4 regions of the Halomonas sp. THAF5a genome follow, and region 1 is predicted to be linked to each of the others. Evidence: predicted binding sites of a transcription regulator. Region 1 holds the regulator's gene; each other region holds the start of a gene.

Region 1 (5,690 bases):
CCACACCGCCCCCTCGACGACGGCCCGCTGGTCGACCGCCTGCGCCATGTCCGCCTGCTGGCCATGGACGTCGACGGCGTGCTCACCGACGGGCGCCTCTACTTCCAGGCCGACGGCCTCGAGGTCAAGGCCTTCCACACCCTCGACGGCCATGGCATCAAGCTCGTCCAGCGCGCCGGCATCGCGGTGGCACTGATCACCGGGCGCGACTCGCCGATGGTCAGCCAGCGCGCCGCCGCGCTGGGGATCCAGCATGTCTTCCAGGGCGCCGAGAAGAAGCTCGTCGTGCTGCGCGAGCTGTGTGCCCGGCTGGGCCTCGCCCTCGAGCAGGTCGCCTACTGCGGCGATGACATGCCCGACGTGGCCGCCATTCGCCGGGCCGGGGTCGGCATCAGCGTGCCCGGCGCGCCGGCCTACATCCGCGACCAGGCCGACTGGATCACCGAGGCCGCAGGCGGCCACGGCGCGGTGCGCGAGATCTGCGACACCCTGCTGCAGGCCCAGGGGCACTGGGACGCCGTGCTCGACACCTACCTCCACGGCGCGAGCTGAGCCATGGGCCTGCCGCGCCCGGGCTTTCGCACCGGCCTGGTCCTGCTGCTGCTCGCCCTGGGGGGCGGGCTGGCCGTGCTCGACCTGCAGGAGGCGCCGGCACCCGGCCCCGTGCCGGGCGACGGCTCGGGCGAGCCCGACTACTACCTGGAGGACGCCCGCCTGACGCGCTTCGATGCCTCGGGCGAGCCGCATCAGCGCCTCGACACGCCGCGCCTGACCCACACCCCCCACGATGACGTCACCCGCCTTGCACGGCCCGAGGGACGGCTACTGGACCGCTCGGGCCGGGTCTGGCTCGCCAGCGGCGACCACGGCACCCTGGGCGCAGGGGGCAACCCGCTGACCCTGACCGGCGACGCGCGCCTGCTGGCCCCGGCGGAGCGCTGGCAGCTCGACACCGAGGTCCTGCATTTCGACGCCGACCGCGGCCATGCCTGGAGCGAGACCCCGGCGCTGCTTCGCCAGCCGCCCCAGCGGATGCGCGGCAAGCGCTTCGACGCCTGGATCCATGACAACCGCGCCCGTCTGACCGACAATGTGCGCGGCCACCATCCGCCCGACACCCGCGAGGACCCCGAGTCATGATGCGAGCCTTCTTCGCCCCCCTGCTGACCCTCGGCGTCATCGGCCTGCTGCTCGGCAGCTCTCCGGCCCTGGCCCTCGAGGGCGATGCCAGCGCCCCGATCCAGGTCGAGGCCGACCGCCTCGACCTCGACGACCGCGCGGGCACCGCCGTCTATACCGGCGACGTGGAGATCCAGCAGGGCAGCATGCAGCTGACCGGCGCACGGGTCGAGATCCAGCGCAACGACCAGGGCCAGCTGACCCGGGCCACCGCCACCGGCGAGCGTGCCTACATCGAGCAGCGGCCCGCCCCGGACGAACCCCTGGTACGCGGCTGGGGTCGCACCGTGGTCTATCACGTCGCCGAGCGTCGCATCGAGCTGATCGACCGCGCCGAACTCCACCAGGGCGGGGACACCTTCGATGGCGGCTACCTCGAGTACTTCCTCGACCGTCGCGTCGTCCAGGCGCGCGCCGACGCCCAGGGCGTCGGGGAGCGCCAGCGCGTGCGCATGACCCTCGAACCCGAACAGCAGGATGGGCCGTGATGAAGACCCTGAGGGCCGAACACCTGGCCAAGAGCTACAAGCGCCGCCGGGTGGTGCAGGACATCAGCCTCTCCATCGAGCAGGGCCGGATCGTCGGCCTGCTCGGTCCCAACGGGGCCGGCAAGACCACCTCCTTCTACATGATCGTCGGCCTGGTGCGCGCCGATGCCGGCGCGGTGCATATCGACGACCGGGACCTGTCGACGGCGGCCATGCACGAGCGCGCCCGGGCCGGCATTGGCTACCTGCCCCAGGAGGCCTCGATCTTTCGCAAGCTGTCGGTCGCCGACAACATCATGGCGATCCTCGAGACCCGCCGCGACCTCGACCGCGCCGGCCGCCAGCGCCGGCTCGAGGAGCTTCTCGAGGACTTCCACGTGACCCACATCCGCGACAACCTTGGCATGAGCCTGTCCGGGGGCGAGCGCCGCCGCGTGGAGATCGCCCGGGCGCTGGCCACCGAGCCCGCCTTCATCCTCCTCGACGAACCCTTCGCGGGGGTCGACCCGATCTCGGTGGGCGAGATCAAGGGCATCATCCGCCAGCTCAAGGCGCGCGACATCGGGGTGCTGATCACCGACCACAACGTGCGCGAGACCCTCGACATCTGCGACACCGCCTACATCGTAGGCGACGGCCGCATCATCGCCGAGGGAGATGCCGAGGCGATCCTCGCCAACCAGCGGGTGCGCGATGTCTACCTGGGTCAGGACTTCCGCCTCTGACCGTCCGATCGATCGCAATACCCTGATGCACATGTCGTTATTCGCCTACGGCATGCTGCTTGCGCATGGCACGATTGTTGCTAATTCTTCGGTTGCACCTCCCGCACCCAGCCGCTAGGGTGGAAATTTTCGGCACGTCGAGGGAACTCCTCTCATGGCCATGAAGGCTTCCCTGCAGCTTCGCGTCGGCACCCAGCTGACCATGACCCCCCAGCTCCAGCAGGCCATTGCCCTGCTGCAGCTCTCGACCCTGGACCTGCGCCAGGAGATCCAGCAGGCGCTGGAATCCAACCCCTTGCTGGACGTCGAGGAGGAGTTCGGCGAACAGGCGGTGAGCGAGACGCCCGACGACGACTGGGCCAGCGAGATTCCCGACGAGCTCAGCACCGACAGCGACTGGTCCGATACCTATCAGGACCTGGGCGGCGCGCCCGCCGGCGGCGAGGCGCCGGACTTCGAGCGCCAGGCCGCGGGCCAGAGCCTCCAGGGGCACCTCGCCTGGCAGCTGGCGATGACCGACCTGGACCCGCAGCAGATGCGCATCGCCGAGAGCCTGATCGACGCCGTCAACGCCGACGGCTACCTCATCCAGCCCCTGGACGAGATCCGCGACGGCCTCAAGGCCCAGGGCCTCACCGGGCTGCGTGGCCGGGAGGTCGAGCAGGTGCTGCTGCGCCTGCAGCAGTTCGAGCCCACCGGCGTCTTCGCCCGCGACCTGCGCGAGTGCCTGCTGCTGCAGCTCGCCACCCTGCCCGACGACACCCCGCTGCTGCCCCAGGCCCGGCGCCTGGTGCGCCAGTTCCTCGAGGCGCTGGCCGGCGATGACCGCCGCCTGCTCAAGCGCCGCCTCGGCCTCGACGACGACGCCCTCGATACGGCGATCGGCCTGGTGCGATCGCTGGATCCACGCCCCGGCAGCGCCTTCGGCGAGGGCGACAGCGACTACGTGATCCCCGACTTGGTCGCCCGCCACACCCACGAGGGCTGGCAGGTAGAGCTCAATCCCGAGGCGATGCCACGCCTGCGCATTCAGCCCGACTACGCCGCCCTGATCCGGCGCGCCGACAAGAGCGCCGACAACCAGTTCCTCAAGGACCACCTGCAGGAGGCGCGCTGGCTGATGAAGAGCCTCGCCAGCCGCAACGACACCCTGCTGCGGGTGGGCCGCGAGATCATGGCCCGCCAGCTCGACTTCCTGGAGCACGGCGAGGAGGCCATGAAACCGCTGATCCTGGCCGATATCGCCCAGGTCGTGGAGATGCACGAATCGACCATCTCGCGGGTCACCACCCAGAAATTCATCCATACGCCGCGCGGCATGTTCGAGCTCAAGTACTTCTTCTCGAGCCAGGTGGGCGGCGGCAGCGGCGAGGGCGACGCCCACTCCAGCACCGCCATCCGCGCGCGGATCCGCAAGCTGATCCAGGACGAGCCGCCGCGCAAGCCGCTCTCGGACAGCCGGCTGGTCGCCCTGCTCGACGAGGCCGGCATCAGCGTGGCCCGGCGCACGGTGGCCAAGTATCGCGAAGGGATGGGCATCCCCTCCTCCAGCGAACGAAAGCGGCTGAGATGAGGCCCCTGTTCGGCCTCCCGCGGCGCCGAAATGACCAGGCCCCATCCCTGCGCAAACGGTTGAATTGACGCCGTTCGCACCGCGCCACACCGCCCCCGACCGAGGGGGTATGCAGGACGCTAAAAAGGGTTACAATCGACCCACACCCCGAAAGAGCAAGGAGCGTGTCATGCAAGTCAACATCACCGGCCATCATGTGGAACTGACCGACGCACTGCGTGACTATGTGCAGGAAAAACTGACCCGCGTCGAGCGTCACTACGACAACATCACCAACGTGCAGGTCACCCTCTCCGTCGAGAAGGAGCGCCAGCAAGCCGCCTGCACCCTGCATGCCGCCGGTGCCGACCTCCATGCCGAGGCCATGGAGAACGACATGTACGCCGCCATCGATGCCCTGGCCGACAAGCTCGACCGCCAGCTGGTCAAGCACAAGGAAAAGGCCCAGGCCCGCGCCCAGGGCGCCGGCGCGCGCTGACGCCATCATGACACTGGACGCCATCCTGCCCCCCGAGCGCACCCTCTTCGATGTGCCCGGGGGAAGCAAGAAGCGGGTGCTGGAGTTCTTCAGCACCTTCATCGCCCAGAACACGCCCAGCCTCGACAGCCAGGAGGTCTTCAGCCGCCTGATCGGCCGCGAGCGGCTGGGCAGCACCGGGATCGGCCACGGGGTGGCCATTCCGCATGCCCGCAACCCGCACTGCAAGGCCCCCATCGCCGGCTTTCTCAAGCTGGCCGAGCCGGTGGACTTCGACGCCATCGACGGGGAACCGGTGGACCTGGTCTTCGTGCTGCTGGTGCCCGAGGAGGCCGACGAGGCCCACCTCGCCCTGCTGGGGCAGGTCGCCGGCGTCATGAACGACGCCGACACCCGTGGGCGCCTGCGCCACAGCACGAGCCAGCGGGAACTCCATGAGCACCTCATGGAGGCCATACGCCAACAGGCCCCGAGCGGCCGTCAGGGCGGCTGACCCCCGGGGCACCGCCCGCCCCTACGCGACCAGGAGACCCCGCATGCAGCTCGTGATCATCAGTGGCCGGTCGGGTTCCGGCAAGTCGATCGCGCTGCAGGCGCTGGAGGACCTGGGCTACTACGCCATCGACAACCTGCCGGCCATGCTCCTCGGGCCGCTGGTGGACGAACTCCAGCAGGGCAAGAGCCTGCGCTCCTCCATCGCCGTCAGCATCGATGCGCGCAACCTGCCGGACGCCCTGGCGCGCTTCCCGGAGCTCCTCGACGACCTGCGCGCCCGGGAGCTCGCCTGCCAGGTGGTCTACCTGACCACCGATGCGCGGATCCTGCTGGAGCGCTACTCCCATACCCGCCGCCGCCACCCCCTCACCCGCGACAGCGACATGAGCCTGGCCGAGGCGATCGATACCGAGGAGCAGGCCCTCTCGGAGATTCGCGACCTCGCCGATCTGGTAATCGACACCACCCGGCTCTCGGTGCACGAGCTGCGCGGGCGCATCACCGACCAGGTGGCGGGCCATCGCGCCGAGCAGATGACGCTGACCGTGGAGTCCTTCGGCTTCAAGCGCGGCGTGCCGCTGGATGCCGACATCGTCTTCGACGCCCGCTGCCTGCCCAACCCCTACTGGGATCCTGAGCTGCGCGACGCGACGGGACGCGATCCCAGCATCGTCGCCTTCCTCGACGGCTACCCGGTGGTCGCCGAGATGCACGACGATATCCTCGCCTGGGTGGAACGCTGGCTGCCGCAC
Region 2 (5,690 bases), 270 kb from region 1:
TCTCCTGCAAGCCCGCGGTGATCGCCGAGACCGACGACTATGTGGCGATGGCGTCGGAATACCGTGCCCTGGCAGGCCTGCCGGGCATCCAGCGGGCCCGGGTCTGGGAACCCGAGCCGGCGACGATCTATGTCTGGGAGCGCGATGGCGCCAAGGTGGAGGCCGCTTGACGATGAAAACCGTTGATCTTGCTGAACAGAGCCTGCGAGAGCTCAACCAGTCGCTGCATGACGGCGAGCTGATCCGCGACGTGCGCGAGTGGCGGGTGATCCACCCCAACGGGGCGCACAACATCGCCTGCGGGCTGAATGACGCCGTCAGCGTGGATATCGATGGCCATGCCGGCTACTACTGCGCCGGGATGAACCAGCAGGCCAGCGTCACGGTGCATGGCAACGTGGGCGTCGGGGTCGCCGAGAACATGATGTCCGGGGTGGTCCGGGTCAAGGGCGATGCCTCCCAGTCGGCGGGCGCCACGGCCCACGGCGGCCTGCTGGTCATCGAGGGCAATGCCGCCGCCCGCTGCGGCATCTCCATGAAGGGCGTGGATATCGTGGTCAAGGGCAATATCGGCCCGATGAGCGCCTTCATGGGGCAAGCCGGCTGCCTGGTGGTCTGCGGCGACGCCGGCGATGCCCTGGGGGATTCGATCTACGAGGCCCACCTCTACGTGAAGGGCTCCGTCGGCACCCTCGGCGCCGACTGCGTGGAGAAGGAGATGCGTGCCGAGCACCGCGAGGAGCTGGCCACGCTGCTCAAGCGGGCCGGGATCGACGATGACCCCACCGACTTCCGTCGCTATGGCTCGGCCCGCGAGCTCTACCACTTCAAAGTCGATAACGCCTCGGCCTACTGATCAGGAGCCTGCCATGAGCGATCAAACCTACAACCCGTCCCTGCGTGAGTCGGCCACCTTCGGTCGTGACGTGATCGGCGAGATACAGCGCGCCGCCGAGACCGGGATCTACGATATCCGCGGCTGGGGCGCCAAGCGCAAGGTCCCGCATTTCGATGACCTCTTGTTCCTCGGCGCCAGCATGTCCCGCTATCCCCTCGAGGGCTACCGGGAGAAGTGTGGCACCGAGGTGGTGCTCGGTACCCGCTTCGCCAAGAAGCCGGTGGTCATTGATACCCCGGTGACCATCGCCGGCATGAGCTTCGGCGCCCTGTCCGCCCAGGCCAAGGAAGCCCTGGGGCGCGGCGCCTCGGAGGTCGGGACCTCGACCACCACCGGCGACGGCGGGATGACCGCCGAGGAGCGCGGTCAGTCGAAGAGGCTGGTCTACCAGTACCTGCCCTCCCGCTACGGCATGAACCCGGACGACCTGCGCAAGGCGGATGCCATCGAGGTGGTGCTGGGGCAGGGCGCCAAGCCGGGCGGCGGCGGCATGCTGCTGGGCCAGAAGATCTCCGATCGCGTGGCCCAGATGCGGACCCTGCCCAAGGGCATCGATCAGCGCAGCGCCTGCCGTCACCCGGACTGGACCGGCCCCGACGACCTGGCGATCAAGATCGCCGAGCTTCGCGAGATCACCGACTGGCAGGTGCCGATCTACATCAAGGTCGGCGCCACCCGCACCTACTATGACGTCAAGCTGGCGGTGAAGGCCGGGGCCGACGTGGTGGTGCTCGATGGCATGCAGGGCGGCACCGCGGCGACCCAGGATGTGTTCATCGAGCATGTCGGCATCCCGACCATGGCGGCCATTCCCCAGGCCGCCCAGGCGCTGCAGGAGATGGGCGTGCACCGCGAGGTGCAGCTAATCGTCTCCGGCGGGATCCGCAACGGCGCCGACGTGGCCAAGGCCATCGCCCTGGGCGCCGATGCGGTGGCCATCGGCACCGCCGCCCTGATCGCCCTGGGCGACAATCACCCGCGTTATGAGGAAGAGTATCGCCAGCTCGGCTCCGCCGCCGGGTTCTACGATGACTTCCAGGACGGCAAGTGCCCGGCGGGCATCTCCACCCAGGATCCGGAGCTGAGCCAGCGCCTCGATCCGGTGGCGGCCGGCAAGCGACTGGCCAACTATCTTCGTGTGCTGACCCTGGAGGCTCAGACCCTGGCCCGCGCCTGTGGCAAGTCCCACCTGCATCACCTGGAACCGGAGGACCTGGTGGCGCTCAACGTCGAGGCGGCCGCCATGGCCCGGGTGCCGCTGGCCGGCACCGGCTGGATTCCCGGCCAGTCGCTCTGATTGCCCCACGCCTCGAACATCGCGCGTGACAAGTTAGGCCCCACCGGAGCGGTGGGGCCTTTCTCGTGTTATCCCCCTTGTGCCCTCCCTCGTCTCTTCACCGGCCCTCTCGCCCCTTCTCGTGGTTCACGTTTCGCCCCGTCTCGCGCCGCGGCATCGTGCCTTCGACTCGTGCATTGCGCGGCCCTCGATCGTCCCACTCGCTGGCCTGGCGCCGAGGTCGTGTCCGTCACGTATGCTACCGCCAAACGGATCACGAATTGCACCTCGCTGACCACCCATTAGGAGTCGATGCACTATCCAGAGGCAGGAGAATAACCCGCCATGACCTGGAGTTCTTGTCATTCAATGAGTTACAGGTTGGCACAGATTGTGCTTTCTCTTTGGTAAATAAAATATCTCCTTGAGAAATAATGAGCGCCTGCCGACGGCTTCGAAAGTCACCGGTTACCACCGATGGGGAGTGAGATCATCGAGATGAAAACCCTAGAACAACCCACCGCACCATCGATCAAGAGTCGACCCATCTATCAGTGGCCAGACCGCCTCCCCGATGCGGGCGACTACCTGTTCGTCATCGAGCCCTGTGGTCGAGAAACGCTGTCTGAGTTGCTGCGTGAACAAGCGCATGAGCGGGTCAGGATACTGCTCCATCATGAAGGGAACGAGGCGTCCTCGACCGGGGCCGACCTCGGTCCCAGGCGTACCGAACCCGCCATCTGGAAACGATTCGAGCCCAAGCTGCTCGAGACGCTGAAGGAATCGACGGTCGGCTGTCGCCTGGTGGTCATCGGCAGCGAGGCCTTTCTCTGGGATGTGCGCGGTTTCGCCGTCGCACACGGCCTGGTCGATGAGGAGATCCTGCTCTACCCGATGGCCGGGCAGGGACGCCGGGTGTTCTGCGCCCACTGCCGCACCTTCACCGAAGGCGTTCATGTCTCTCCCGTGGCCTGCACCGGTTGCGGATGTTACCTGGAGGTGCGGGATCATTTCTCCCGCCGGCTCGGGGCCTACATGGGAGTGCGGGTCGATGCCGAGGAGCCCGGAGCGGTGCCACAGCAGGAGGAGCTCAACTGATGTCTGGTCACATTGTCGTCAAGGTGTCGGCGATCGATACCATCAGCCCCGTCGTCAAGCAGTTCACCCTGGAGCCCTGTGATCGTGCCCTGCCTCGGTTCTCGGCCGGCAGCCATGTGGTCGTGAGCATGCCCGGTCAGGATCGCTGGTATCGCAATGCCTACTCCCTGCTTGGTGACCCGGCGGACACCAGCTGTTATCGCATCGCGGTCAGGCGGCAGGAAGCCTCCCGCGGCGGGTCACGCTTCATGCACGAGGACGTGGCGGTCGGCGATCACCTGAGCATTTCCCCGCCTAGCAACTTCTTCCTGCCCCGATGGAATGCCCGTCACCATATCCTCATCGCCGGGGGGATCGGCATCACACCCTTCCTGGCCTATCTCCACGAGTTCGAGCGCCAAGGCGCGTCCCATGAGCTGCACTACAGCTTTCGCGAAGACACGACCGGTGGCTTCTCTCTCGAGCTGCAGCAACGACTGGGCAGCAGCCTGCACTGCTATCAGGGCGCGCGACCGGACTTCCACCGCATTCTCGCCGACCGACCGCTGGGTACCCACGTCTACATCTGTGGTCCCCAGGGCATGATCGATGCTGTTACCCGGGCGGCGAAGGACATGGACTGGGCCGACACCCGGGTCCACTACGAGGCCTTCGCGGCCCCCGAGTCGGGCACCCCCTTCGTCGCCCGGCTGGCGGCCTCCGGCATCGACGTGACGGTCGATGACGAGACCTCGCTGCTCGAGGCACTCGAAGCCCAGGGGGTCGAGGTTCCCAACCTGTGCCGCGGCGGGGTCTGCGGCCAGTGCAAGACGGCGGTCGCCGAGGGACGCGTCGAACATCGCGATGCCTTCCTCGATGATGAGGAGCGAAAGCGGCATGACTGCATCATGCCCTGTGTCTCCCGTAGCCTGACCGACACTCTGGTTCTGGACCTGTAGGAGCTTTTCATGCGACTTTACCCCCGCGATACCCAAGCCTTCCGAGGCCATTTTACCTACCAAAACAGTAGCGAGGCGATTCGTCGCTTTCCGTTCCCGTTTCCCGAGGATGATTACATCTACTCGGTCAATATCGAGCCGCATGTTCTCCCCGGGCCAGAGGGCAGCGTCTACGAGCACATGCTGGATATCGACGAGCATTATCTCTCGGAAACCGCCGAGCGTGACATGGTGCTTCGGGAGGATCCTGATCGCTGTCTGGCCATGCCCCACATGCGCCAGGCCTGCTGGGATCTGCTCGAGTTCGTGATGACGCATTATGCCCGGGACTATCCCCAGCATTTCTCGTTCGAACGCCAGGGAGACGACTGCGTCTGGGTCAATCACCCGCTGAATATTCGCCAGTCTTTTCGCATGGGAGAGGAGGGCACCTTGCCCACGTCCCCCCTGGAGCTCATCGGCCGGCAGGTGCAGGGAGATATCGCACTGCTCGATCAGCGCGACGGCGACCTGTTCATGGATGCCGGCGTCATCACCTCACCGGCCGACTGGTCGCTGGCCTTTGATGCGGGCATGAGTTTCAAGCAGTGGCATGGCCCCGTGCCCCTGGCCCACGAGATGGGCATCTTCGACCGAGCGCTGAAATACCTGTGCGCCATTCAGGTGGGCGGTCCGGTGAGACGGCTCAACTGGACCATGACGATTCACCCCCGCATGGACAGCTCCCCCGAGACCTTTGCCCACTGGGGGAAGGATCGCACCACCATCACGCCGGACAACGTCGGTCAGGATGTCTATCTGCGCGTGGAACTGCAGACCCTGGTGCGCATGCCGAGGAGTCACGCCCTGTTCTTCGGCATCCGCACCTACTTGATCAGTCTCGAGGATCTGGTCACCCACCGCGCGTGGGCCCGTCGGCTGCATCGCGTGCTGAAGGGGCTCCCCGAGGAACTGGCGGACTACAAGGGATTGAGCCGCTATCGCGAGACGGTGGTCGATTGGCTCGCCCACTACGATCGGCAGCCGGAACCGCAGTACTGAGCATATCGATATCAACAATGAGGTAACAACAATGACGGAAACGACCCTGGAACTGGGCTATGCCCTGGATACCTTCTATTTCCTAATGTGCACGGCCCTGGTCATGTTCATGGCATGTGGGTTCGCGATGCTGGAGTCTGGCCTGGTGCGAAGCCGCAATACGGTGGAGATCCTGACCAAGAACGCGCTGCTTTATGCCATCGCCTGCCTGGTGTTTCTGGTCGTCGGCTACAACGTGATGTATCCGGCCGAGGCGATCAGCAGTGTGATCCCCGGCCTGGATTTCATGCTGGGCAGCGATAACAGCGTGGCCGACATCTCGGCTGGCGAGGGTGCGCCCTACTACTCCAGCATGGCCGACTTCATCTTCCAGGCCGTGTTCGCGGCCGCGACCATGTCGATCGTCTCCGGGGCCATCGCCGAGCGCATGAAGCTCTGG
Region 3 (5,690 bases), 270 kb from region 1:
ATCTCGAGGCCGCTGGCGATCAGGCTCTCCTTCAGCTCCAGGGTGGAGCGGGTGTTGTAGAGGGGGTAGGGGTCCGAGCCGCCGCCGAACACCACCTCGCCGCGACTGGTCTGCTGGACGTAGCAGTGCATCGCCGAGGAGCTGACCAGCGGATCGAGAAACGGCTTGATCGGCTGGGTGACCATGGCCTGCAGCGGATAGGAGACGATCGGCAGGCGAAAGCCGGCCTTGGCGGCTAGCACCGAGCTGTGGCCGGCCACCGCCTGCACGGCGCAGCCGCAGCGCACCGTGCCGCGGTTGGTCTTGACGCCGGTGAGGCGGCCGTCCTCGACGATCAAGTCCTGCACCTCGGTCAGCTGGTGGATCTCGACGCCGCGCTTGGCCGCCTCCTTGGCGTAGCCCCAGGCCACGGCGTCGTGGCGGGCGGTGGCGCCGTCGCGGTGCCACAGGCCCTCCAGCACCGGCAGGTGGCCCGGGTCGAGGTTGAGGCTGGGGACCAGCTCGGCGATCTGCTGGCGATCGATCATCTCGGTGCGGCCGCCGAAGTGCTTGTTGACCTCGGCCCGCTGGCGGAAGGCGCGCACCGTGGCATCGGTATGGGCCAGCGTCAGCTGGCCGCGCTCCGAATACATGATGTTGAAGTCGAACTCGTTGGACAGGTTCTGGAACAGCTTCACCGAGGCGGAATAGAAGCGGACGCCCTCCGAGGTCAGGTAGTTGGAGCGGATCACCGCGGTGTTGCGGGCCGTGTTGCCGCCGCCCAGGTAGGCCTTCTCCAGCACCGCGACGTTGGTGACGCCGTGGTACTTGGCCAGGTAGTAGGCGATGGCCAGGCCATGACCGCCACCGCCGATGATCACCACGTCGTAGCTGGCCTTGAGCTCCGTGGGCGGGGGCAGATCCACCTCCGCGGGGTACTCGGACGACAGGCCGTATTTCAGTAAGGCAAAAGGCATGGAACCCCCTTGGTGTGTCCCTCAGGCCAGCGCCGCGGCGCTGGCCTGCCGGCGCTGCAGCCGGGTGGCGGTGACGGTGTTCTGCATCAGATAGGCGATGGTCATCGGCCCGACGCCGCCGGGCACCGGCGTGATGGCCGCGGCCACCCGGCTCGCGGCGTCGAAGTCGACATCGCCGACCAGGCGGTGGCGGCGCTCGCCGTCACCGTCACACGCGATGCGATTGATGCCGACATCGATGACCACGGCGCCTGGCTTGAGCCAGTCGGCGTCGAGCATCTCCGGCCGGCCGACGGCGGCGATCACGATGTCGGCCTGGCGACACAGGGCGGCGGCATCGCGGCTCTTCGAGTGCAGCATCGTCACGGAGCAGTCCGCCGCCAGCAGCAGGGCGGCCATGGGCTTGCCGACGATGTTGGAACGCCCGACGATCACCGCGTGCTGGCCGGCGAGCTCGCCGCAGGTCTCCTTCAGCAGGCGCAGGCAGCCGGTCGGGGTGCAGGGCGCCAGCACGGGCAGGCCCTGCCACAGGCCACCGGCGTTCTGGCGGTGGAAGCCGTCGACGTCCTTGGCCGGATCAACGGCCTGGATCACCGCGTCCTCGTCGATATGGTCGGGCAGCGGCAGCTGCACCAGGATGCCGTGCACCTCGGGGTCCCGGTTGAGGCGCGCGATCAGCGACAGCAGCTCGGCCTGGGGCAGGGTGTCGTCGAAGCGGTACTCCAGCGAGCGGATGCCGACGGCCTCCGCCTTGCGCAGCTTGTTGCGCACGTAGACCTGGCTGGCGGGATCCTCGCCGATCAGGACCACGGCGAGTCCGGGGACGATGCCGTCGGCGGCGAGGCTGGCGACATCCGCGGCGACCTCGGCCAGCACGCGCTCGGCACAGGCCTTGCCGTCGATGCGGGTCGCCAGGGGCGATTCGGTGGGGGCAATGCTCATCAGAAGATCACCGTCTTGTTCTGGTCGAGGAAGACACGATGCTCGAGGTGGTACTTGACCGCCTGGGACAGGGCGACGGTCTCGGTATTGCGGCCCACCGTGACCAGGTCCTCGGGACGATAGGTGTGGTCGACGCGCTGGACCTCCTGTTCGATGATCGGGCCCTCATCGAGGTCCGAGGTGACGTAGTGGGCGGTGGCGCCGATCAGCTTGACGCCGCGTTCATGGGCCTGGTGGTAGGGCTTGGCGCCCTTGAAGCCGGGCAGGAAGGAGTGATGGATATTGATGGCGCGGCCGGAGAGCTTCTGGCAGAGGTCGTCGGAGAGGATCTGCATGTAGCGCGCCAGCACCACCAGCTCGGTCCGGGTCTCGTCGACGATCTCCATCAGCGCCGCCTCCTGGCGGGCCTTGTTGTCGCGGTTGACCGGCAGGTAGACGAAGCGGATGCCCTCTCGTTCGGCCATGGGGCGCAGGTCGAGATGGTTGGAGACGATGGCGGTGATCTCCATGTCGAGCTCGCCCTTGCGCTGGCGATACATCAGGTCGCTGAGGCAGTGGTCGTACTTGCTGACCATCAGCAGCACGCGCATCGGCTGGTTGTCGTGCCGGAAGTCCCACTGCATGTCGAACTCCTCGGCGATGCCGACGAAGTCGCGCTTGAGGGTCTCGATGTCGCCCTTGATGCCATCGTTGAAGCGGAACTTGGCGCGCAGGAAGAAGCGCCCGAGTTCCTCGTCGTCATATTGGGCGAGCTCGCTGATATAGCACTGACCTTCGGTGAGAAAGGAGGTCACGGCGGCGACGATGCCCGAGGTGGCGGGGCAGGAGATCTTGATGATGTAGCTGTCGTCTGACTGGGGCATGGAATCGTGTTCCTTCGAAAGGGAGAGGAGGCCCGGCGCTGGCTCGCGCCGGCAACCGTGTCGTCGGGGGTCAGCCCTTGGCGAGCCGCTTGAGTTTTTGGGGATCGTCGAACGGCAGGGTGTGGGCGATGGCGCTGGCCTCCAGGCTGCCGCGCACCTCCAGCGGCTGGCCCTGCTCCGCATGGGGGGTATCGATCCGGGCCATGGCCACCGACTGCCTGGTCAGCCGCGAGTACATGCCCTGGGTGACCACGCCGACCCGCTTGCCGGCGGCCCACAGGGTGTCGCCCGGCTGGGCGACCTTGGGGCTGTCGAGCAGCACGCCGAAGATCCGGAAGCGCTCCTTGCCCTGTCGGCGGAAGTGTTCGCTGGCGCCGCGAAACTCGGTCTTGTCCTTCGAGACGGTGAAGTCCAGGCCGAGCTCCCACAGGGTGTCGCCGGCCGGCTCGTTCTCGAAGGGATGGGTCTCGGAGTTGTCGGCGGGATAGAACAGCAGGTTGCTCTCCACGCGCAGCCAGTCGAGGGTCTCGAAGCCACAGGCCTCGATGCCCAGGGCGGCGCCCTGCTCGAGGATGGTGTCCCAGATCGCCGGGGCGTCCTCCGCCTTGCAGAAGATCTCGTAGCCCCGCTCACCGGTATAGCCGGTCCGGGAGATCATCACGTGTCGGCCGAACAGCCGGGTCTGCAGGTGATGAAAGTAGGGCAGCTCGCGGATGCCCGGCACATGCTCGGCCAGGAAGTCGACGGCCCTGGGGCCCTGCAGCGACAGGTCGTGCAGGTCGTCGTCGAAGCTCAGGTGGACGCTGCGGCCCTGGGCGCCGCGCGTCAGCATGTCGTGCCCCAGGCCGGTGCCGTGCACCACCAGGTAGGCGTTGGGCGCCAGGCAGTACACGATGCAATCGTCGACGAACTTGCCTTCATCGTTGAGCATCGTGGCGTAAACGGACTTGCCCGGGTAGAGCCGTGACATGTCGCGGGTGGTGGCGTAGTCGAGCAGGGCCTGGGCGTGGGGGCCCGAGCAATGAATCTTCTTGAGGCCCGATACGTCCATCAGGCCCGCCCGGGTCCGGATCGCCTCGTGGTGATCGGCGATATCGGCGTGGTAGCGAAAGGCGGTGCCCATGCCGTTCCAGTCTTCGAGCTCGGCGCCCAGGGCGCGGTGACGGTCGGCGAGGGCGGAGATGCGCCAGCTGTTGGCCATGTGATGACTCCTGTGGGGGCTGGTGAGCGGCCAGGGGGTCGGCGGCACGATGATGAGTCAACCGACTTTTCCTGGAAAGAAAAAAACATTCTCTTCAGTCAAGCAACAAGCTTGCCAGTTTCCTGCCACGGGACCCGGTGGAACGTCAGATTTTTTTCATTATTCCTTTATAAACAGATGCTTGGCTCGTAATGAGGGCAGCGTGATGCGTGCAGCCGGCGATTCGGCGACCTGTCTGGTGACGCCTGCGACGCCTGAGGAGGGAGTTCGGTGTTCCTTGGTGGTGCGACGAGGGAAGGAGATGCACCGTCAGGTGGCAAGGTGGAGGGCGGGTCCCTCGGCATGTGTCTGTCCGGGGTCGGCAGGAGGCGGCGAAATAAAGTTTTTAATTCAATTAAATCAATTGATTGAAGATATTTTCACGGCCTTGAGCGAGAGGGAGGGCGATTCTGGCACGCGAGATGCTTTTCCCTGAGAGAAAGAAAATTTCTTGATGGGAATGGTTGGTGTGGCGTAGCTTGCAGTGGCCCCGGGGAAGGCCCCGGCCCCGTTGCCGGAAGGACGATGCGCCATATCGACACCCGCACCCGCAACGCTCAGAGGAAACCCGACATGACGCCTGAAGCCGCCAAGCAGTTACTCGAGGATCACGACGTTCGCTACCTGCTCGCGCAGTTCGTGGATATTCATGGCGCCGCCAAGACCAAGTCGGTGCCGGCCAACTGTCTGATGGATGTGGTCGAGAAGGGGGCAGGTTTCGCCGGTTTCGCCGTCAGCGGCCTGGGGATGGAGCCGCACGGGCCGGACTTCATGGCCCGTGGTGATCTCTCGACCCTGTCGCTGGTGCCCTGGCAGCCGGGCTATGCCCGCCTGGTATGCGATGGCCACGTCAACGACGCCCCTTACCCCTATGACAGCCGTGTGGTCCTGCTCCGGCAGCTGGAGCGTCTAAAGGACAAGGGCTGGACGCTGAATACCGGGCTCGAGCCCGAGTTCTCGCTGTTCAAGCGAGGCGAGCGGGGCGAGCTGCTGCCGGTGGACGAGAGCGATGTCCTGGCCAAGCCCTGCTACGACTACAAGGGCCTGTCGCGCTCCCGGGAGTTCCTGGAGCGCCTGGTGGAGGCGCTTCAGGCGGTCGATTTCGATGTCTACCAGATCGACCACGAGGACGCCAATGGCCAGTTCGAGATCAACTACACCTACAGCGACGCCCTGACCTCGGCGGACCGGTTCACCTTCGTGCGCATGGCGGCCGGCGAGATCGCCAACGAGCTGGGCATGGTCTGCTCCTTCATGCCCAAGCCCCAAGCCGACCGGCCCGGTAACGGCATGCACTTCCACCTGTCGATCAGTGACCAGGACGGCCACAACGTCTTCGGCGACGATGGCGACCCGCAGGGCATGGGGCTGTCGCGGATGGCGTATCACTTCCTGGGGGGATTGCTGAACCACGCCCCGGCGCTGTGTGCCTTCGCCGCCCCCACCGTGAACTCCTACAAGCGACTGGTGAAGGGAGGCTCCAACAGCGGCGCCACCTGGGCGCCGGTGTTCATCGCCTATGGCGACAACAACCGCTCGGCGATGGTCCGCGTGCCCTATGGTCGTCTCGAATTCCGCCTGCCCGACGCCGGCTGCAACCCCTACCTGGTGCATGCCGCGCTGATTGCCGCCGGCCTGGATGGCGTCGACCGCCAGCTCGACCCGGGCAAGGCGCACAACATCAACCTG
Region 4 (5,690 bases), 1.5 Mb from region 1:
CGCCAAGCGCGCCGAGGCCTACCTGCAGTCCTCCGGCCTGGGCGACACCGCCTTCTTCGGCCCGGAGCCCGAGTTCTTCATCTTCGACGAGGTGCACTGGAAGGCCGACATCGAAGGCGCCATGTACAAAATCACCTCCGAGGAGGGCGCCTGGGCCACCGACCGCCAGGTCGAGGGCGGCAACCTGGCGCACCGTCCGCGGGTCAAGGGCGGCTACTTCCCGGTGCCCCCGGTCGACAGCTTCCACGACATCCGTGGCGCCATGTGCAACACCCTCGAGGCCATCGGTCAGACCGTCGAGGTGCACCACCATGAGGTCGCCAACGCCGGCCAGAACGAGATCGGCGTCAAGTTCAACACCCTGGTGAAGAAGGCCGACGAACTTCAGGAAATGAAGTACGTGGTGCACAACGTCGCCCACGCCTACGGCAAGACGGCCACCTTCATGCCCAAGCCGCTGGTCGGCGACAACGGCTCCGGTATGCACGTCCACCAGTCCTTCTGGAAGGACGGCCAGAACCAGTTCGCCGGCGACGAGTACGCGGGCCTCTCCGAGATGGCGCTCTACTACATCGGCGGCATCATCAAGCACGCCCGTGCCCTGAACGCCTTCACCAACGCCTCCACCAACTCCTACAAGCGTCTGGTGCCGGGCTTCGAGGCGCCGGTCATGCTGGCCTACAGCGCCCGCAACCGCTCCGCCTCCATCCGCATTCCCTACACCGCGAGCCCCAAGGGCAAGCGCGTCGAGGCTCGTTTCCCCGACCCGACCGCCAACCCCTACCTGTGCTTCGCGGCGATGCTGATGGCCGGCATCGACGGCATTAAGAACAAGATCCATCCTGGCGACGCCATGGACAAGAACCTCTATGACCTGCCGCCGGAAGAGGGCAAGTCCATCCCGACCGTCGCCGAGAGCCTGGACCAGGCCCTCGAGGCGCTGGACGCCGACCGCGCCTTCCTGACCGAGGGTGGCGTCTTCACCGACGACATGATCGATGCCTACATCGAGCTGCTCGAGGAAGACGTGGAGCGCCTGCGCATGACCACTCATCCGGTCGAGTTCGACATGTACTACAGCTGCTGAGCCCGCGGCGCCCCGGCGCCGCCCTCCGCATCGCAAGAGGCACGCCCCGGGCGTGCCTCTTTTTTATGCGAGTCGCCGCCGGTCGCAGCGGGTCAATCGAGCAGCATATGGCCGACGAGGCCCAGCGCGAAGCCGAGTACCGCGCCCAGGGGCGGCCCCCAGTGGCGCTCGAGCCTGGCCTGGGGCGCGAGGTCCTGGAACACCGAATAGAGGATGCCGCCGGCGGCGAACAGCATGATCATCGCCACTGCCGTGGGGTAGGGCGCCAGCCACAGGAAACCGCCCAGCCCGGCCAGCGGCCCCAGCCAGGCCATGGCGAAGAACAGGCCGATCAGCCGCCGGCTGGTGTAGGGGGTGGAGCGGCGCAGCTCGTGGTAGGCGTTGAAGCCCTCGGGCAGGTTCTGCAGGGCCATCAGGCCGGCGAGCAGCAGGCTGCCGCTGCTGCCGTGGGCGAAGGCCGCGCCCAGGGCCAGGGCCTCGGGCACGAAGTCCGCCAGCATGGCGGCCAGCTGGCTGGCCGAGGTGCCGCTGCGGTTGAGGGCGATGTCCAGGGCCATGAACGCCATCCCGCCGGCCACGAAGCAGGCCGTGGCGGTGGCGATATCGAGGGCCGGCAGGCTGTCCGGCACCAGCACCAGCGCCACGGCGGAGAGCAGGGCCCCGCCGCCGAAGGCGATGATACCGTGGCGCAGCTCGTTCTCGAGCCAGTCGATCGGGATGCACTCCACCCGCGCCAACCAGGCGCCCAGGGGCATCGCCATGCCGGCCATCAGGGTGAGGACGATTACCGTCTGCCAGGCGTCCATGCCGCGTCTCCTCTCGTCATCGGGCCGTGTCATCCCCGGCCTCGGCGTCAATGTCGCCCGGAAACGCTATCCGCGTTCCTCGGGGGCGGCTTCTAGGCTAGTCTTGCATCATAAAGGGAAACCCATCGGCAACGCAGGAATCGGCGCATGAACAAGGCACTGGCCATGGTGGCGCTGGGGCTGTCGTTGAGCCTGGCGGCTCACGCCCAGACCATCTACCGCACCACCGACGCCCAGGGCAACGTGGTCTTCACCGACAACCCCGACGGCGGCGGCGAGGCGGTGACCCTCGACCCGCTCACCGTGGTGCCGAGCCCCGGCGAGACGGCGGGCATGGCGCCCGCGGTGCAAGGAGCGCAGGGCGCGCCCGAGGCGGCGGCGCCGGGGCAGCCGTTCATGCCCTACGATCGCTTCGGCATCCTCTCGCCCGGCCAGGAGGAGACCCTGCCCACCGGCGCGGCCGGCAACGTCCAGGTGACTCTTGGCATCCAACCCGAGCTGCGCGAGGACCATCGGGTGCGCCTGCTGGTGGATGGCCGGGTCAGCCAGACGGCCATGCATACCGATACCTTCCTGCTCAACAACCTCCCGCGCGGCGAGCACGTGCTCCAGGCCGAGCTGCTGGACGGCAGCGGGGCGGTGCGCCACCGCAGCTCGCCGGTGACCCTCTACGTGCAGCGGGCCAGCGTCAATCTCCCCCGCAACCCCAACAACCCGAGCGGTTAGCTCACCCCTCGCCGGACACATCGGCCGCCGTGTCCGGACGGCACCCATCGGCCCTGTCGCGAGCCTGTGCCTCGCGACGATGGGCGCTTCGACGCCTTCGATCACGCCGACCGGGTGAAGGAGGGGCGCGCCTTCCAGCATCTCGAGCGGCTGCGCGACGGGCCGCGCAAGGCGGGCGACGATCGCCCGCCCCGGCATCACCCTCCCCGGCATCACCCTCTCCGATACCCCGGGCCACCCCCGCAGTCCCATCCCCGGCACGATCCGTCGCCGCGCGACGCCTCCTGAGCGTTCGGCTCGCTCGATCGGCTGCACATGAACGGGCGTTCGACGATCGGTTGCACTAAAATGGTGCGCCAAGATGGGGCGGTCCTGCCCTGGAAAGGCGCCACCCGCCGCCTCACGAGGTGGCGCGCTTCTTGCAGGTCCTCCCCAGTGCAGGCTCACGGCGCCTCCTCGCGAGGCGCCCACCGAACCGGGCAGGACGGCTTCATGTATCGACGCTTGATGGAACACCTCACCACCGCGGTGCTGCTGCTCGACGGCGAGCTGCGGTTGCGCTGGATGAACCCGGCCGCCGAGGCGCTGCTGGCGCTCAGCCTGAGTCGCCTGCAGGGCCAGCCGCTGCCCGACCTGGTAGAGGGGGAGGAGGACCTCGGCGGGCTGCTGGCCAAGGCCCGCGACGAGTTCCACCCCTTCACCCAGCGCGAGGCGCGCCTGATCCGGCCCACCGGCGAGCCGCTGACCGTCGACTACACCGTCACCCCCCTCGGCCCGAACGAGCTGCTGCTGGAGATGGAGCCCCGGGACCGGCTGCTGCGCATCTCCCGGGAGGAGGCGCTGCAGACCCGCCAGGAGACCATCAAGGTGCTGGCCCGGGGGCTGGCCCACGAGGTCAAGAACCCCCTGGGCGGCATCCGCGGGGCGGCCCAGCTGCTGGAGCGGGACCTCGATGATCCGGGTCTCCAGGAGTTCACGCGAATCATCATCGAGGAGGTCGATCGCCTGCGCGACCTCGTCGATTCGATGCTCGGGCCCAACCGGATGGTGCGCCACGATCCGCTCAACATTCACAAGGTGCTCGAGCGGGTGCGCTCGCTGCTGATCGTCGAGCACCCGGCGGTATGGATCGAGCGCGACTACGACCCCAGCCTCCCGGAGCTCGCCGGCGACGAGGCGCAGATGATCCAGGCGCTGCTCAACGTGGCGCGCAACGCCGTGGAGGCGATGACCGAGGCCGAGACCCCGTCGCCGCGGCTGACGCTGCGTACCCGCGCCCGTCGCCAGTTCACCCTGGGCGCCGAGCGCCATCGGCTGGTCTGCGAGGTGGCGATCACCGACAACGGCCCGGGGATCCCCGAGGCGCTGCGTGAGACGCTCTTCTATCCCATGGTCTCCGGGCGCGCCGAGGGCAGCGGCCTGGGCCTCTCGATCGCCCAGTCGATCCTGCACCAGCACCAGGGGCTGATCGAGTGCGACTCGCGCCCCGGCCATACCCAATTCCGACTGCTGATTCCGCTGGAGAAGCGCCATGACTGATGCCGCCCGCGTCGTTGTCGTCGACGACGATCGCGCCATTCGCTGGGTGCTGGAGCGTGCCCTGGCCCAGCCCGACCTCGAGGTGGAGACCTTCGAGCGCGCCGACCGTGCCCTCGAGCGCCTGCTCGAGGCCCCGCCGGAGGTGCTGGTCACCGATATCCGCATGCCGGGGCTCGACGGCCTGGACCTGATGGCCCGGGTGCGCGAGGCCCACCCGGAGCTGCCGGTGATCGTGATGACCGCCCACTCCGACCTCGACAGCGCCGTGGCCTCCTACCAGGGAGGCGCCTTCGAGTACCTGCCCAAGCCCTTCGACGTCGACGAGGCGCTCGCCCTGGTGCGCCGGGCCGTGGCCCACGCCCGCGAGCGCCAGCGCCCGGTCAGCGTGCCCGAGGGGCTGGATGCCGAGATCATCGGCGAGGCGCCGGCGATGCAGGAGGTGTTCCGGGCCATCGGCCGGCTCTCCCACTCGCACATCACGGTGCTGATCAACGGCGAGTCGGGTACCGGCAAGGAGCGCGTCGCCCGCGCCCTGCACCAGCACAGCCCACGGGCCGGCAATCCCTTCATCGCGCTCAACATGGCGGCGATCCCGAAGGACCTGATCGAGTCGGAGCTGTTCGGCCACGAGAAGGGGGCCTTCACCGGCGCCACAGCCCAGCGCCAGGGGCGCTTCGAGCAGGCCAACGGCGGCACCCTGTTCCTCGACGAGATCGGCGACATGCCCGCCGAGACCCAGACCCGCCTGCTGCGGGTGCTAGCCGACGGCGAGTTCTACCGGGTCGGCGGCCACACCTCGGTGAAGGTCGACGTGCGCATCATCGCCGCCACCCACCAGAACCTCGAGACCCTGGTGAATGACGGGCGCTTCCGGGAGGATCTGTTCCACCGCCTCAACGTGATCCGCGTGCACCTGCCCACCCTGGCCGAGCGTCGCGAGGACATCCCGCGGCTGGCCCGTCACTTCCTCTCCGAGGCGGCCAAGGAGCTCGCCACCGACATTAAGGTGCTGACCCCCGAGGCCGAGGCCCATATCACCCGGCTGCCCTGGCCGGGCAACGTCCGCCAGCTCGAGAACACCTGTCGCTGGCTGACCGTGATGGCCTCCGGCCGCGAGGTGCTGGTCGAGGACCTGCCACCGGAGCTTCGCGAGCCCGGCGTCACCGAGGGACGGATCGGCGACTGGCGCACCGCCTTCCGCGACTGGGCCGACCGCGCGCTGAGCGACGGCCACACCCACCTGCTCGAGGAGGCGGTGCCGGACTTCGAGCGCATCCTGATCGAGACCGCCCTCAAGCACACCGGCGGGCGCAAGGGCGAGGCCGCCGAGCTGCTGGGGTGGGGGCGCAATACGCTCACCCGCAAGCTCAAGACCCTGCTGCCGGCGCTGGCGGATGGAGATTGAGGAGGCACTGCCGCTGACCAAAACTCACGAGCGCATCCTGATCGAGACCGCCCTCAAGCACACCGGCGGGCCCTCTCCACAAGACCGGCGAGGCCGCCGAGCTGCTGGGCTGGGGGCGCAATACGCT

Evidence for each region. The regulator sigma-54, encoded in region 1, starts transcription at its own class of promoters, with help from an activator protein. The targets are predictions, from matches to a motif close to TGGCACNNNNNTTGCTNT.
Region 2: FIU83_RS10380 (dimethylamine monooxygenase subunit DmmA family protein) is a predicted target of sigma-54. The motif match lies at 2,557-2,574, and genes of this name have one in related genera.
Region 3: FIU83_RS10405 (aminomethyltransferase family protein) is a predicted target of sigma-54. The motif match lies at 4,062-4,079, and genes of this name have one in related genera.
Region 4: glnL (nitrogen regulation protein NR(II)) is a predicted target of sigma-54. The motif match lies at 3,028-3,045, and genes of this name have one in related genera.

What each region holds. Positions count from the first base shown of each region.
Region 1 is NZ_CP045417.1:2,574,693-2,580,382, forward strand. It holds gene FIU83_RS11635 (HAD family hydrolase) at 1-552, shown strand, start outside; gene lptC (LPS export ABC transporter periplasmic protein LptC) at 556-1,140, shown strand; gene lptA (lipopolysaccharide transport periplasmic protein LptA) at 1,140-1,667, shown strand; gene lptB (LPS export ABC transporter ATP-binding protein) at 1,667-2,392, shown strand; gene FIU83_RS11655 (RNA polymerase factor sigma-54) at 2,547-3,965, shown strand; gene raiA (ribosome-associated translation inhibitor RaiA) at 4,135-4,443, shown strand; gene FIU83_RS11665 (PTS sugar transporter subunit IIA) at 4,451-4,936, shown strand; gene rapZ (RNase adapter RapZ) at 4,980-5,690, shown strand, end outside.
Region 2 is NZ_CP045417.1:2,300,378-2,306,067, reverse strand. It holds gene FIU83_RS10395 (glutamine amidotransferase family protein) at 1-170, shown strand, start outside; gene FIU83_RS10390 (protein glxC) at 173-856, shown strand; gene FIU83_RS10385 (FMN-binding glutamate synthase family protein) at 870-2,195, shown strand; gene FIU83_RS10380 (dimethylamine monooxygenase subunit DmmA family protein) at 2,673-3,272, shown strand; gene FIU83_RS10375 (PDR/VanB family oxidoreductase) at 3,272-4,210, shown strand; gene FIU83_RS10370 (DUF3445 domain-containing protein) at 4,220-5,251, shown strand; gene amt (ammonium transporter) at 5,283-5,690, shown strand, end outside.
Region 3 is NZ_CP045417.1:2,307,098-2,312,787, reverse strand. It holds gene FIU83_RS10420 (FAD-dependent oxidoreductase) at 1-956, opposite strand, end outside; gene folD (bifunctional methylenetetrahydrofolate dehydrogenase/methenyltetrahydrofolate cyclohydrolase FolD) at 978-1,898, opposite strand; gene purU (formyltetrahydrofolate deformylase) at 1,898-2,761, opposite strand; gene FIU83_RS10405 (aminomethyltransferase family protein) at 2,832-3,962, opposite strand; gene glnT (type III glutamate--ammonia ligase) at 4,575-5,690, shown strand, end outside.
Region 4 is NZ_CP045417.1:291,202-296,891, forward strand. It holds gene glnA (glutamate--ammonia ligase) at 1-1,087, shown strand, start outside; gene FIU83_RS01305 (ZIP family metal transporter) at 1,180-1,893, opposite strand; gene FIU83_RS01310 (DUF4124 domain-containing protein) at 2,041-2,619, shown strand; gene glnL (nitrogen regulation protein NR(II)) at 3,112-4,158, shown strand; gene glnG (nitrogen regulation protein NR(I)) at 4,151-5,563, shown strand; partial or broken gene FIU83_RS17730 (helix-turn-helix domain-containing protein) at 5,653-5,690, shown strand, end outside.